DNA from 4 places in the Pseudomonas promysalinigenes genome. Region 2 is predicted to be linked to each of the others. Evidence: predicted binding sites of a transcription regulator. Region 2 holds the regulator's gene; each other region holds the start of a gene.

Region 1 (2,203 bases), 740 kb from region 2:
GTACGAGATGCCAACTGTCGCACTTCATCGGCCACGACGGCGAAACCCCGGCCCTGCTCACCCGCGCGCGCAGCTTCGATGGCGGCATTGAGCGCCAGCAGGTTGGTCTGCCCGGCAATGTCGCTGATGGTCTTGATGATTGCGCCGATCACCTTGGACTGCTTGTCCAACGCCTCGATGCCGTTGGCAGCGTTTTGCATGGAGCCTTCCAGGCCGCGCATAACTTCGACGGTCTGGGTGACCACCTCGGTAGCCTTGCGGGCGCTGCTATCGGTCTCAAGCGAGGTGTTGTAGGCAATGTCGGCGGCGTGCGCCACAGCCTGCTCCTGATTGACCTGGTCGGTGATCACGGTGGCGAACTTGACCACCTTGTACAGCACATCGTGGGCATCGAAGATCGGGTTGTAGGAGGCTTCCAGCCAGACCGTACGCCCGTGGGCGTCAATACGCTTGAAACGATCAGCCACGTATTCGCCGCGGCGCAGCTTATCCCAGAACGCCTGATAATCGGCAGAGTTGGCCTGCGCTGGTTCGCAGAACATCCGGTGATGTTTGCCTCGGACCTGGTCCAGGCTGTAGCCCACCGTTTGCAGAAAGCGATCATTGGCCGTGAGCACTTCACCGTCGAGGTTGAACTCGATGACCGCAGTGGAGCGCATCAGCGCCTTGATCAGGCTTTCATGCTCTCGGGAAGCTTCGATGGTGCGAGTCAGATCACTGGAGTGCATAGTGAAATATCTGAGCCGCCCATCGGTACTTTTCACCGGCTGCAGGATCGAACGTAGCCATGCCTCCTGGCCGTTGCCGCGCAGCAGGCGGAAAGCGCCGTTGAGATGTTCGCCACGGCTGATGGCCTGTTTCATGCGCTGGTAGAAATCCAGCTGTTTCACATGCGCCGGCACGATATCCTCGATGTTGCGGCCAATCAGTTGCTCGGCGCGGTAGAGCATCTCGCTCTCGAAGTTGCCGTTGACCTGCTCGATGCGCCCCTGCGGGTCGAGGTGCAGCACCAGCATTTCACTGTCGAGGCTATTCTTGACCTGCTCGATAGCCTTCAGCTCTTCGCGCAGTTGCTGGATTTCATTCTTGAGCTTGCTGTTGAACATCACCGCTCTCCCGGAGCGCATCTGACCGATTAGGATGCAACTTCATCGGCTGCGCCAGGCTGCCCTTGAGCACTCCAAAAAGAAATATTCTGAGGGCCTCGCCCGCCGACAATCCGGCGTCACATGCGCGTCACACGCCTGTCATTCGAGCGCAATGCAGCGGGCACAGACTTTTGCCATGAATACACGCGCACTACGCATCGCACTGGTCAGCGAAACCTTCCCGCCCGAAATCAACGGCGTGGCCAACACACTCGGCCACCTCAGTGAAGGCTTGCGACAGCGCGGCCACCACGTTCAGATCGTTCGTCCGCGGCAAGCGAACGAGCCATGGACCGGCGATATGCAAAGCCTGTTGCTGTGCCGTGGCTGGGCGCTGCCGGGTTACCCCGGCCTGCAATGGGGTGAAGTGTCGATGCACAAGCTGATCCGCCATTGGCGCAGGCAACGCCCTGACGTGCTTTACATCGCTACAGAAGGGCCATTGGGCCTGAGCGCCCTGCGCGCGGCAAGGCGCCTGGGGGTGGCGGTGGTCAGCGGTTTTCACACCAATTTTGCGCAATATTGCAGCAAGTACGGCCTTGGCCTGCTGGCACGGCTGCTCACACATTACCTACGCTGGTTTCACCGCCGCACCGCTACCACGCTCGTACCCAGCGTGAGCCAGTGCCTGGCCCTGCAACGCCGTGGCTTCGAACGCCTGGCTCTGCTGACCCGTGGGGTGGACGCTGGCCTGTTCAACCCAGCACGCCGTAGCCAGGCGCTACGTGAGCGCTGGGGCCTTGGGAGCGACGACATTGCCGTACTGCACGTTGGGCGCCTGGCTGCGGAGAAGAACCTGGCGCTATTGGGCCCGTGCCTGCAAAAGATGCAAAACGCTCACCCACAACGGCATCTACGGCTTGTGGTGGTCGGCGACGGCCCGCAACGGGCCAGCCTCGAGCAGCAGCTTCCAGGTGCGGTGTTCTGCGGTGCCCAGCGCGGGGAGGCCCTGGCCGAGCATTACGCCAGTGGTGATGTGTTTCTGTTTCCGAGCCTGACCGAAACCTTCGGCAATGTGGTGCTCGAGGCCATGGCCTCGGGCCTGGCAGTCGTCG
Region 2 (2,203 bases):
ACGCGTGAGCTTGCCGACCTCCTGATAAAGGCCACGATCGCGGGTCTGGTTGAGCTGATGGATCAGCTGCACCGCCTCGCCGAAACGGCCCCGTTCCAGGCTCTCGACCAATTCCTGGGCATGCTTCTTCAGGGTCGATTCGAACTCCCCCAAAGACGACTGTTTTGATTCCATGGCGCCCCCCTGAGGTGTCTCAGCCGTTGACGCGTTCGAAGATCTTCTCGATCTTTTCTTTGAGCACCTGGGCGGTGAACGGCTTGACCACGTAACCATTTACGCCGGCCTGCGCCGCTTCGATGATCTGGTCGCGCTTGGCTTCAGCGGTCACCATCAGCACCGGCATGGTTTTCAGGCGGTCATGGGCCCGGACTTTGCGCAGCAGGTCGATGCCGGACATACCTGGCATGTTCCAGTCCGTCACCAGAAAGTCGTAATGGCCGCTTTCGAGCATCGGCAGCGCGGTGGTGCCGTCATCGGCTTCATCGGTGTTGGTGAAGCCCAGATCACGCAACAGGTTCTTAATGATCCGCCGCATCGTCGAGAAGTCGTCAACGATGAGGATTTTCATGTCTTTGTTCAAGTAGACCTCCAAGCAGTCTCAAACGCGCTCGGCCCCGAGCACGCGTATTCATCTAATTCGGTACAACGTGGAAACGACTGCAACGATACCTTGGCTCAACGCGCCCGCCATTCCCCCAGGCGGCTGCGCAGGCGCGCGGCGCATTGGCTGTGCAACTGGCTGACACGCGACTCGCTGACCCCCAGTACCTCGCCAATTTCCTTAAGGTTCAGCTCTTCGTCGTAGTACAGCGCCAACACCAGCCGCTCACGCTCCGGCAGGTTGGCGATCGCATCGGTCAAGGCAGCCTGGAAGCGCTCGTCTTCAAGGTCGCGCGACGGCTCGATCTGGCCACTGGCGCCGTCCTCGTGCAGCCCTTCATGCTCGCCGTCCTGCAACAGGTCGTCGAAGCTGAACAGCCGGCTTCCCAAGGTATCGTTCAAAATCCCGTAGTAATCATCGAGACTCAATTGGAGTTCGGCAGCAACTTCATGATCTTTAGCGTCACGGCCAGTTCTTGCTTCCACGGCACGCATCGCATCACTGACCATGCGCGTATTACGGTGCACCGAACGGGGTGCCCAATCGCCCTTGCGGACCTCATCGAGCATCGCCCCGCGGATGCGAATACCCGCGTAGGTTTCGAAGCTCGCCCCCTTGCTGGCGTCGTACTTGTTCGCCACTTCCAGCAGCCCGATCATGCCGGCCTGGATCAGGTCCTCGACCTGGACGCTGGCAGGCAGCCTTGCCAGCAAGTGGTAGGCAATGCGCTTGACCAGTGGCGCGTAGCGCTCGACCAGTTCGAACTGGGCATCCTTGGACGCCTTGCTGTACATCTTGAAGCCGCTGGCATTCATAACACGGGCCCTGCACTGGTGGGCTGCACCAAACGCTCGACGAAGAACTCGAGGTGCCCGCGCGGGTTGGCTGGCAGCGGCCAGCTGTCGACCTTCTGCGCAATGGCTTTGAATGCCAGGGCGCACTTGGAGCGAGGGAAGGCCTCGTAAACCGCGCGTTGCTTCTGCACCGCCTTGCGCACGCTTTCGTCGTAAGGCACGGCGCCCACGTATTGTAGGGCTACGTCAAGGAAGCGGTCGGTGACCTTGGTCAACTTGGCGAACAGGTTGCGCCCTTCCTGCGGGCTCTGCGCCATGTTGGCCAAAACCCGGAAGCGGTTCATGCCGTAGTCGCGATTGAGCAGCTTGATCAGTGCATAGGCGTCGGTGATCGAGGTCGGCTCGTCGCACACCACCAGCAGCACTTCCTGGGCGGCGCGGACGAAGCTGACTACCGAGTCACCAATCCCTGCAGCAGTGTCGATCACCAGCACATCGAGGTTGTCGCCAACCTCGCTGAAGGCCTGAATCAGCCCGGCATGCTGAGCCGGCGCCAGATGCACCATGCTCTGGGTGCCGGAGGCAGCGGGCACGATGCGCACACCGCCAGGCCCCTGCAAAATCACATCACGCAGCTCGCAGCGCCCTTCGATGACATCGGCCAGGGTGCGTTTCGGGGTGAGGCCCAGCAGCACGTCGACGTTGGCAAGGCCTAGGTCGGCGTCCAGCAGCATCACCCGGCGGCCGAGCTCGGCCAGCGCCAGAGACAGGTTCACTGAAACGTTAGTTTTGCCGACGCCACCTTTAC
Region 3 (2,203 bases), 830 kb from region 2:
TTTCATCATTGGCCAGGGCTTGTGGATCCAGACGCTGGCGTAGATTACCTTCACCTTCGGCAATGGTACGTAGTACACCGCTCATGCCATTGAGCCGCGCAGCCAAGCGTTTGGGCCCCAGAGCACTGAATGTCAGCGTGGCGATGAGCATGCCCAGGGCCGCAATGGCATCGTTCCACCCCTGGGGCAGCCCGGCGTAATGCTGAACCAGAAAGTTGCAGCCAAATAGGCCAGCCATAATCGCCACATAGGGCTTCATCAGCCCGTAACTGAGCGAGCGTCTGCGGTACACCTCCTCAAGGTCGGCTTCACACATCATGCCCCAGCGGTCGGGTGAGCCAGGCAGCTGGAAGGTAACGCCTTTGCCTACCACCGGCACATGCCGATAGTCCGAGTAGCCTGGGTAAGTCACGAACAGGTTGGCGCCATGGCGAATGGTTTCCCGCACGCCGGGGTGCAATTGGCCAGTCGATGGGTCGGTAAAGCGCAGCTCAAGCTCGGTATGACGGCGGACCTGCACCGTACTCCATGGAGTACGCACGCCGCCCTTGAGGTTCTCGCCATGGGTGAAGGTGCCATCCTCGAAACGCGAGCGCGACAACGCAGTGCCTGGCTCGATGGTTGGGTCAAAACGTGCTTGGGCCATGAACAAATAGTTGTCGCCAGATTCGGCGTATATATGCCCGGCTTCACGCTGGATGAGATCGCCGAGCACATCGTTGGGCACACGGCCGCAAAGGCAGCCTACGGTGGTACCACCGCGTTGGATCGGTTGATAGAACATTAACGTGACTTCATCGTGAAAGCGTGAGGAAGACGGCCCGATTTGCAACGTCAACGGGTCGCTGTACGGCCCGTGCAGGAAAGGCGCCTTCAAGCCTTCGGCCAAGGCATCAAGCTGTGCGCTTTTCGAGTTGCCGCGCCCATCCCAGGTAGACACCATCACATCACCCGTCAGGTCCACCACACACAGCTCGGAAAAATCTTCAGCCTGGGCCAGCTTGTCCACTAGTAGCGCGCGGTCGGCCTGCGTGGAGCTCTGCGCTAATTGCTGCGCCAGCTCTGCCAGGTGCTCCCACTGCTCACTGGCCCAGTTGTGCAGCAACTTTACGCGGGTCTGTGCAATTGCCTCGAAGGTCTGTTCGATTACTGGGTAATGCGTGCGGTTGAGCCGGCAAGCCCAGGCCATCTTGAGCTTGCCCGCACTACCGAACCACGGCAACCAACGTTTTTCTTTAGAAGACAACTGCATGGAACGGCTTGAAAGCGACATTTTATTCACCACATGCGACATCATATGGCCAAGTGATAGCAATTTGTACGCCAACTCGTATGCAAGCTAACGATCTGGCATTAACGGTCCTTGGACCCCACGCTCGAGCACCAACTCGGTGCGCATTGCTCGATATGCACCGTCAGTGGGCCCCCTGCCGGCAAGATAATTTTCACACCCACTTCACTGAGGGGCCACAACACCGAAGATAAGGTGCTGCCAGCCTTATCCTTGGAGTGACAGCATGCTGGAACATGTAATCGCGTTACCCCTACGCAGGCTGCACCTTAAAAGTCGCAAGCTGCCGATCATCTGGCTGCTTGCCATGCTGGTGGCAGCGTCCGCACTGGGCCTCATGCATGGCTTGCCCTCCCGCGTCACCAACCTGGGTAGCTCGCAAGCCCTGCCCGAGGGTATCCGTAGCGCTTGGAACAGCGGCGATATGATCCTTCTGGTTCGCCATGCCGAACGCTGCGACCGCTCCAATCATGCCTGCCTGAGCGACTCTGCCGGCATTACCGTGGACGGCAGCCGGGCCTCTGCTACGGTCGGTGACGGTATACGCCATTTGGGCCTGGTCGGTGCCGACATCTTCACCAGCCCCGAAGCGCGCACCCAGCAGACCGCCTCGTTCGCCTTCGGCAAAGCTGTCGAAACTCAACAGTGGCTGGCGCGCTGCGACAGCAGCTTTGCCGATGCCGTGTTGGCTCATAAAAGAGAGGGGCATAACCTGGTGCTGGTCACCCACAGCGGCTGTATCGACCACCTGGAGCGTAAGTTTGGCGTAGCCGGTGGCGAACGCTCTGCTGGCTATGCCAGTACCCTATTCGTCAGCAGTTCAACCCATGGCAAAGCTCACTTGCTCGGGCAGCTCAATGCCAATCAGTGGCCAGCATTCACCAGCCACGCAGGGAGCTAGGCATGCCTGCA
Region 4 (2,203 bases), 2.4 Mb from region 2:
GCAAAGGTTTGGGGCTGGGGGCGATACTGTTGATCGTCGGCATCGGCTGGCTGACCGGCCAGGACCCGCTGCAGATTCTTGGCCAGCTCACAGGGCAAATGGAGCAACAGCAGCACCAGGCCGCACCTAGCGGGGCCGGTGGCAAAGCGCCGCCTGCCAATGACGAGCAGGCGCAATTCGTCGCCTCGATCCTGGGTGACACCGAGGACACTTGGAAAGCCTTGTTCGCTCAGGCCGGCAAACAATACCGCGACCCTAAGCTGGTTCTGTTCAGCGGGCAGGTCAATTCTGCCTGCGGCTTTGCTTCAGCAGCCGTCGGGCCGTTCTACTGTCCAGCGGACCAACGGGTATACCTGGACATGTCGTTCTTCCGTGAAATGGAGACTCGCTTCGCTGCAGCCGGTGATTTTGCTCAGGCCTACGTCATCGCACACGAGATCGGCCACCATGTGCAAACCCTCTTGGGCGTCTCGGCCAAAGTCGATGCTGCGCGGCGCAGCGGCCAACGCATGGAGGGTGACAACGGCTTGCTGGTGCGCCAGGAATTGCAGGCAGACTGCCTGGCTGGGGTGTGGGCGTACCAGGCCCAGAAGCGGCTGAACTGGCTCGAACCCGGGGATGTCGACGAGGCCCTCAACGCCGCCAATGCCATTGGCGATGATCGGCTGCAACAGCAGGGCCAGGGCCGCGTGGTGCCCGACTCGTTCACCCATGGCACCTCGGCGCAGCGCGTGCGTTGGTTCAAAACCGGGTTCGCACAGGGCGATGTCAACAGCTGCGATACTTTCAGCGCACGCAACCTCTAAGAGCTGGGGCCGCCGCCTGTCGGCCCCGACTCGAAATCAACTGAAAAAGCGATTCAGCTTTACCCTCCGCGTGCCGATAACCCCTGCACGATTCAGCAGGCCCCAGAACAACAACGCCCTGCGATCGAAGATCAAGTGAGCGTATGAATTTTCTGGAGAGCGTGCATGAATAGCTGGTTTGCCAATATCAGCGTCAACCTTAAACTCGGCCTAGGCTTTGGCCTGGTGCTGGTTCTTACCGGCCTACTGGCCTTGACCGGCTGGACCAGCCTGGGCAGCCTGATCGACCGCAGCAACTGGATGGGCGACATCGGCCAGCTCAACAAGGACCTGACCGACCTGCGCGTAGCGCGCCTGCAATACATGATCGCCAACGGCGATGATGCTGCTGCTGCCAACACCCAAGCCAAACTGGATGTATTCAGCAAACAGCAGGCCTACCTGGCAACCACCTTCACAAGCCCAGCCAACGTCGAACTCCTCAAGGCGCTGGGGCAGACCATCAGCGAGTACAAGGTATCGCTGAGCAAGATGCGCGCCGGCTACGACAGCTCGCTGGCGGCCCGCAAGGCCATGGATGTGTCGGCAACCCGGGCCGATGAGGCCATGGATGCCCTGAGCCAAGAGGTGATGTCGCGCCCCGAAGCGGACAGCGTACGCCTGGCTCAGTATCAGCTGATCAGCAAGGCGCGCCAGCAATTGCTGCAGGTGCGCATCGATGTGCGTGGCTACATCGCCGAGAACACGGCCAGCAACGAGCAAGCCGCCCTGCGGCAGTTGGAAGGCTCGCTGGCCAACATCGAGACGCTCAAGCTTCAGCTGCCCGCCGAAGGGGCTCGTGTGCAGCAGTTCGAACAGGCCGTGTTGGCGTACCGCGATGCCGTGCGCCAGTTCCGTGATGCGGTCGCAGCGATCACGGTGGCCCGTGCGGAAATGACGGTTCAGGGCGCCGACATCGTCAAGCGCAGTGACGCGCTGTACCAAATCCAGCTTGAGCGCCGCGACGCCGAAAGCGCACAGGCACGCAGCCTGCAGATCATCGCCACGCTGCTGGCATTGTTGGCGGGGGTAATTGCTGCAGTGGTCATCACCCGGCAGATCACCCGCCCGTTGCGCGATACCCTGCAAGCTGTGGAGCGCATTGCCGGTGGCGACCTGACCCATGAACTGCGAGTCACTCGCCGTGACGAGCTGGGAGCCCTGCAACAAGGCATCGCGCGCATGGGCACAACCCTGCGCGAGCTGATCAGTGGCATCCGCGACGGCGTCACTCAGATCGCCAGTGCCGCCGAAGAGCTGTCGGCGGTGACCGAACAGACCAGCGCCGGCGCCAACAGCCAGAAGGTCGAAACCGACCAGGTCGCCACCGCCATGCATGAAATGGCCGCCACCGTTCA

What was found. The regulator FliA, encoded in region 2, starts transcription of late flagellar genes. The targets are predictions, from matches to a motif close to CTAAAGTTTNNNNNNNNNNNGCCGNTAA.
Region 1: a site for FliA is predicted at 1,149-1,176, ahead of HU725_RS23015 (methyl-accepting chemotaxis protein). Genes of this name have one in related genera too.
Region 3: a site for FliA is predicted at 1,354-1,381, ahead of HU725_RS11960 (methyl-accepting chemotaxis protein). Genes of this name have one in related genera too.
Region 4: a site for FliA is predicted at 859-886, ahead of HU725_RS03655 (methyl-accepting chemotaxis protein). Genes of this name have one in related genera too.

What each region holds. Positions count from the first base shown of each region.
Region 1 covers NZ_CP077094.1:4,213,605-4,215,807, forward strand. The annotation lists gene HU725_RS23015 (methyl-accepting chemotaxis protein) at 1-1,106, opposite strand, end outside; gene HU725_RS19090 (glycosyltransferase family 4 protein) at 1,285-2,203, shown strand, end outside.
Region 2 covers NZ_CP077094.1:3,470,569-3,472,771, forward strand. The annotation lists gene HU725_RS15860 (protein phosphatase CheZ) at 1-174, opposite strand, end outside; gene HU725_RS15865 (chemotaxis response regulator CheY) at 194-568, opposite strand; gene fliA (RNA polymerase sigma factor FliA) at 676-1,416, opposite strand; gene fleN (flagellar synthesis regulator FleN) at 1,413-2,203, opposite strand, start outside.
Region 3 covers NZ_CP077094.1:2,643,662-2,645,864, forward strand. The annotation lists gene HU725_RS11960 (methyl-accepting chemotaxis protein) at 1-1,297, opposite strand, end outside; gene pmrG (lipopolysaccharide core heptose(II)-phosphate phosphatase PmrG) at 1,518-2,192, shown strand; gene HU725_RS11970 (phosphatase PAP2 family protein) at 2,195-2,203, shown strand, end outside.
Region 4 covers NZ_CP077094.1:782,143-784,345, reverse strand. The annotation lists gene ypfJ (KPN_02809 family neutral zinc metallopeptidase) at 1-806, shown strand, start outside; gene HU725_RS03655 (methyl-accepting chemotaxis protein) at 972-2,203, shown strand, end outside.